Regions from separate parts of the Burkholderia arboris genome, predicted to be linked through region 2. Evidence: predicted binding sites of a transcription regulator. Region 2 holds the regulator's gene; the other holds the start of a gene.
The links. The regulator HrcA, encoded in region 2, represses chaperone genes, less so after heat shock. The targets are predictions, from matches to a motif close to TTAGCACTCNNNNNNNNNGAGTGCTAA.
Positions count from the first base shown of each region.

Region 1: the regulator HrcA is predicted to act here: its motif matches at 1,247-1,273, upstream of OHZ10_RS04220 (co-chaperone GroES).

Region 1 covers NZ_CP109821.1:898,050-901,362, forward strand. Annotated here, with positions in the region: gene OHZ10_RS04215 (carbohydrate porin) at 1-665, opposite strand, end outside; gene OHZ10_RS04220 (co-chaperone GroES) at 1,347-1,640, shown strand; gene groL (chaperonin GroEL) at 1,687-3,313, shown strand, end outside.
Region 2 covers NZ_CP109821.1:747,467-750,779, reverse strand. Annotated here, with positions in the region: gene hemH (ferrochelatase) at 46-1,110, opposite strand; gene hrcA (heat-inducible transcriptional repressor HrcA) at 1,246-2,268, opposite strand; gene OHZ10_RS03560 (NAD kinase) at 2,400-3,302, shown strand.

The DNA of each region.
Region 1 (3,313 bases), 150 kb from region 2:
CCGCCGTTCGGCAGGTCGTACGACGGCAGGGCGGGCCAGCCGAACATCGTGTTGACGAACGTGTTCGCATACGTGCTGACCATGAATTCCTGGTCCAGGCTCTGCTGGCCGATCTTCACGTCGACGCGCTTGTCGAGGAACGACTGCTGGTACCAGAGCTCCCACAGGCGCGTCGTGTCCTGCGCCTCGATGCCGCTTGCGGTGTTGAGCGTGCCGAGATTCCGCGCGCTGAGGTTGCTGCCGTGGATCTGCAGTGCGCTGACGTTGAAGGTGCCGCCGGGCAGGCCGATCGCCTTTTGCGTATCGACCGTCAGCGTCGCCGTCGTCAGCCCGTCGTACGTGCCGCCGCGGTTCAGGCCGCCGCGCAGGTTCGCGAGGTATTCGCTGGTTTCGGTGATCTGCAGCGTCGCGCCGTACTTGCCGAGCCACGGGCGGATGCCGCCCATGTCGCCGAGCAGGCTCTGGCGTGTCCAGATGCCGGTCCACATGTCGGTCGGCTTCGCCTGGATCGCGAGATCGGCCTCGGGCGCTTCGGGTTGCGCGTCGACCGGCGCGGCGGCGAATGCGGCGCTGCTCGTGAACGATGCGCACGCGAACGCGGCCGCACAGGCGGCGGGGCGCATCCGGGCGCGGATGCGGTCTCCATGGAACGATGCAACCTTCATATCAAATCCCGGGTTCTAATTGATTTGGAGTCCTGCTTGTTGGTCGCTGTCCCGACGCTCGGCACCGATCGGCCCGGGCATGAAGAAGAGCGCAACGCGGCGCATCGTAGGAGTGTCAAATGGGAAAGTCAATGTAAACGAGAATGATTCGCATCTAAATTACTGAATGTAATGGGCGGGCTTACGGGTGGGGTCCGACGGGGGTTTTTCAGGAGGAAAAACGTAAATATCTGCGTAATGCAAATGAATGCTTCGGTGCGGAGCGATGGAACGCCGGGCAAGGGGGCGCGACGATCGCCGGGCGGGGGGAGCGGACGCGTTGCGGCGGAGGGAATCGGCGCCTGCGCAGGTTTTTTGACGTGATGCCGGTGGGGGCAGGAACTCCGTGCTTACCCGGTGTCCAAACGGGGCTGGATGAGATTCGCGGGCTGCGCGGGCCCGTCTTCCGGGCCGGGTAGCGTAGGTAAGGGTTTTGTTGTGAAAGGGTTTTTTGTAATTTTCGCGTGTTTTTCCCGCTGCCGCGCCGCGTTGAAAATTCGTCCGGCTCCCCTTCTTGAATTTGTCAAAACCCGTCCATATAATTAGCACTCGCTGCACGAGAGTGCTAACAATTCTCTGCCGGGCGATTTGCCGGGCAGATTCCCTAAGCGTTCTTCAATCTCAGTCAAGAGAGGAGTGAATATGAACCTTCGTCCTTTGCACGATCGCGTGATCGTCAAGCGCCTGGATCAGGAAACCAAGACCGCCTCGGGCATCGTCATCCCCGACGCCGCTGCTGAAAAGCCGGACCAGGGCGAAGTCCTGGCCATCGGCCCGGGCAAGCGTGACGACAAGGGCGCCCCGATCGCACTCGACGTGAAGGTCGGCGATCGCGTCCTGTTCGGCAAGTACGCAGGCCAGACCGTCAAGGTCGACGGCAACGAACTGCTGGTCATGCGCGAAGAAGACATCATGGCCGTGGTCAACGCCAAGTAAGCGTCCTCCGACGGTACATATTCCCAAGAATTCAAGGAGTTAGAAGATGGCAGCTAAAGACGTCGTATTCGGCGATTCCGCCCGTTCGAAGATGGTCGAAGGCGTGAACATTCTCGCCAACGCAGTCAAGGTCACGCTGGGTCCGAAGGGCCGCAACGTGGTGCTCGAGCGCAGCTTCGGCGGCCCGACGGTCACCAAGGACGGTGTGTCGGTCGCGAAGGAAATCGAGCTGAAGGACAAGCTCCAGAACATGGGCGCGCAAATGGTCAAGGAAGTGGCTTCCAAGACCAGCGACAACGCAGGCGACGGCACGACGACGGCAACCGTCCTCGCGCAATCGATCGTTCGCGAAGGCATGAAGTACGTCGCATCGGGCATGAACCCGATGGACCTGAAGCGCGGCATCGACAAGGCAGTCGCAGCGGCTGTCGAAGAGCTGAAGAAGATCAGCAAGCCGTGCACGACGAACAAGGAAATCGCACAGGTCGGCTCGATCTCGGCGAACAGCGACACGTCGATCGGCGATCGCATCGCTGAAGCGATGGACAAGGTCGGCAAGGAAGGCGTCATCACCGTCGAAGACGGCAAGTCGCTGGCCGACGAACTCGACGTCGTCGAAGGCATGCAATTCGACCGCGGCTACCTGTCGCCGTACTTCATCAACAACCCGGAAAAGCAAGTCGCCGTTCTCGACAACCCGTTCGTGCTGCTGCACGACAAGAAGGTGTCGAACATCCGCGATCTGCTGCCGGTGCTCGAGCAAGTCGCGAAGGCTGGCCGTCCGCTGCTGATCATCGCTGAAGACATCGAAGGCGAAGCGCTCGCGACGCTGGTCGTGAACAACATCCGCGGCATCCTGAAGACCGTTGCGGTCAAGGCGCCTGGCTTCGGGGATCGTCGCAAGGCGATGCTGGAAGACATCGCGATCCTGACGGGCGGCCAAGTGATCGCCGAAGAAACCGGCCTGACGCTCGAGAAGGCAACGCTGGCAGAACTGGGCCAGGCGAAGCGCATCGAAGTGGGCAAGGAAAACACGACGATCATCGACGGCGCAGGCGAAGCCGTGAACATCGAAGCACGTGTGAAGCAAGTGCGCGCGCAAATCGAAGAAGCGACGTCGGACTACGACCGTGAAAAGCTGCAAGAGCGCGTGGCCAAGCTGGCCGGCGGCGTTGCAGTGATCAAGGTCGGTGCTGCGACCGAAGTCGAAATGAAGGAAAAGAAGGCACGTGTCGAAGACGCACTGCACGCAACGCGCGCAGCTGTGGAAGAAGGCATCGTGGCAGGTGGCGGCGTTGCGCTGATCCGCGCTCGCACCGCGATCGCGGCCCTGACCGGCGCGAACGCCGACCAGAACGCCGGCATCAAGATTGTGCTGCGTGCAATGGAAGAGCCGCTGCGCCAGATCGTCACGAACGGCGGCGAAGAAGCCAGCGTCGTGGTGGCGGCAGTTGCTGCAGGTACGGGCAACTACGGCTACAACGCGGCAACGGGCGAGTACGTCGACATGGTTGAAGCCGGCGTCGTCGACCCGACCAAGGTCACGCGCACCGCACTGCAGAACGCAGCGTCGGTTGCAGGCCTGCTGCTGACGACGGACGCAGCTGTCGCAGAACTGCCGAAGGAAGACGCACCGATGCCGGGCGGCATGCCGGGCGGCATGGGCGGCATGG
Region 2 (3,313 bases):
CCCTCGGGGGGCAGCGAGCAAAGTGAGCGTGGGGGTCGTTTCATCTCAGTTCACCGTTTCGGGCTGCGCGGCCTTGACCGGCCAGCCCTGCAGATTCTCGGCGACGATCTCGCCGACCGCGCCGATCCACGCGGGCGCGCCGTTCAGGCACGGAATGCGGTGGAACGTCTTGCCGCCGCCGGCGAGGAACGCGTCGCGCACTTCCATGCCGATCTCCTCGATCGTCTCCAGGCAATCGGCCGTGAAACCAGGACAGAACACGTCGGCCCGCCGCACGCCGGCCTCGCCGAACTCGCGCAGCGTCGGCGCGGTGTACGGCTGCAGCCATTCGGCCTTGCCGAAGCGCGACTGGAACGTCACGCGGCATTCGGTCGTCGACAGCCCGAGCGCGGCCATCAGCAACGCGCCCGTCTGCTGGCACTGGTCGTGATACGGGTCGCCGAGGTCGAGCGTGCGCTTCGGCACGCCGTGGAAACTCAGCACGAGCTTGTCGCCGGCCGCGAAATCGGGGCGGCCGTGCTGCGCCCAGTACTGGCGCACCTGCTCGGCCAGCGCATGGATATAGGCCGGATGGTCGGCGTAATGCCGTACCGTGCGCACTTCCGGCTGGTTGCGCATGCGCGCGAGCGCGTCGAAGGCGGCATCGAAGGCGGTGGCCGTGGTCGACGCCGAGTATTGCGGATACATCGGCATCAGCAGCACGCGCTCGACGCCCGCGCGCTTGAACTGCGCGAGTGCGTGCGAAATGCTGGGGCTGCCGTAGCGCATCGCGTAGTCGACCGTCACGTGATAGCCGTTCGACGTGAGCAGGTGCCGCACGCTGTCGGTCTGGCGCTCGGTGTACACGCGCAGCGGCGAGCCCTCGGGCATCCAGACGGCCGCGTATTTCTTCGCGGACGCGCGGCCGCGCAGCGGCAGGATCAGCGTGCGCAGCAGCACCTGCCAGACGGCCTGCGGAATCTCGACGACGCGCGGATCCGACAGGAATTCGGCGAGGTAGCGCCGCACCGCACGCGGCGTGGGCGCGTCGGGCGTGCCGAGATTGATCAGCAGCACACCGATGCGATGGGCAGCCGCGATGCTCGAAGGCGGCTCAAGATCGAAACGCATGGGCAAGAACGTGCTCGGGGCACGGGACCGGACGGCTCTCAATTATAGCGGGCCGCCCCGTGCCGTTCGGCCGACTGTCGGCGCGGGCGGCATTGCGACACGATGACGGGGCGGGATCAGGCTGCCGATTGCAGCCTATTGCTGGCTCAGCGTGAGCGACAGCAGGCGCGCGGTGATGTCGACGATCGGGATCACGCGGTTGTACGCCATGCGGGTCGGGCCGATCACGCCGAGCGTGCCGACGATCTGCCCGTTCACCTCGTAAGGCGCGGTGACGACGCTCATTTCCTCGATCGGCACGAGCGTCGATTCGCCGCCGATGAAGATCTGCACGCCCTGGGCGTGGCTCGACACGTCGAGCAGTTGCAGGAGGCCCGTCTTTTGGTCGAACACGTCGAACAGCTTGCGCAGCCGCGCCATGTCGGACGACAGATCCGCCACTTCGAGCAGGTTGCGCTCGCCGGAAATCAGCACGGTGTCCTCGGTGTCGGGCACCTCGGTACTGGCCGTCACGGCCGCGTGCATCAGCGTGGTCATGTCGCCGCGCAGCTGGTCGATCTCGTCGCGCAGGCGGCGGCGCACCTCGTCGAACGACAGGCCGGCGAAATGCGCGTTGATGTAATTGGACGCCTCGGTCAGCTGCGACGGCGAATAGTCGCGCGGCGTCGCGAGCATCCGGTTCTGCACGTCGCCCTCGGGCGTGACGATGATCAGCAGGATGCGCTTGTCGGACAGGCGCATGAACTCGATCTGCTTGAACACGTGGCTGCGGCGCGGCGTCAGCACGACGCCCGCGAACTGCGACAGGTTCGACAGCACGCTCGCGGCGGCCGCGACCACCCGCTGCTGCGGCTCGCCGGCCTGCAGCGTGTTCTGCACCTGCCGCGCGACGGCTTCGGCGTCGATCGGCGCCTCGACCGTCAGCATCGTGTCGACGAACAGCCGGTAGCCGCGCGGCGTCGGCACGCGGCCGGCCGACGTGTGCGGGCTCGACACGAGGCCGAGCTCCTCCAGGTCGGACATCACGTTGCGGATCGTCGCCGGGCTCAGCTCGAGCCCGGAATAACGGGACAACGTGCGCGATCCGACTGGCTGACCGTCGGCGATATACCGTTCGATCAGGGTTTTCAGGAGGGTTCGTGCGCGAGGATCTAGCATGGTGGAAAATTTTAGCGCAACCGCGCGACCGCGGCGAGTGGCGTCTCCCTCCGTTGCGCGGGCCGGCCCGATCCGGCCCCTTCGGCGCACAGCCGGTTCTTTTCGTCAACGAGCTATGGTGTAATGCCGGCATGAAAACCGGTAATCAGTTCAATACTGTCGCGCTCGTCGGCCGGAGCAACACGCCCGTCATCGCCGAGCCGCTCGCCACGCTGGCTGCCAGCATCGCGAAGCTCGGCTTCGAGGTCGTGTTCGAAGGCGATACCGCGCGCGAAATCGGCATCACCGGCTACCCGGCGCTCACCCCGGCCGAAATCGGGGCGCGAGCGGATGTGGCGGTGGTGCTCGGCGGCGACGGCACGATGCTCGGCATCGGCCGCCAGCTTGCGCCGTACCGGACACCGCTGATCGGGATCAACCACGGGCGGCTCGGCTTCATCACGGACATCGCCGCGGCCGACATGCACGCGCTCGTTCCCGTGATGCTGGCCGGCAAGTTCGAGCGCGAGGAGCGCGCGCTGCTCGAGGCGCGGATCATGCGCGACGGCGAACCGATCTACCACGCAATCGCGTTCAACGACGTCGTCGTGAACCGCAGCGGCTTCTCCGGGATGGTCGAGCTGCGCGCGTCGGTCGACGGCCGGTACATGTACAACCAGCGTTCGGACGGCCTGATCGTCGCGACGCCGACCGGCTCGACCGCCTACGCGCTGTCGTCGGCCGGCCCGATTCTTCACCCGCAGCTGGCGGGCATCGTGCTCGTGCCGATCGCGCCGCATGCGCTGTCGAACCGGCCGATCGTGCTGCCCGACGATTCGAAAATCGCGATCCAGATCGTCGGCGGGCGCGACGTCAACGTGAACTTCGACATGCAGTCGTTCACGTCGCTCGAACTGAACGACACGATCGAGGTGCGCCGCTCGAAGCACACGGTGCCGTTCCTGCACCCGGTCGGCTACAGCTACTACACGACGCTGCGCAAGAAGCTGCACTGGAACGAACACGCCTCGAACGAAGACGACAAGGCGTCCTGACGCCGCTCCGC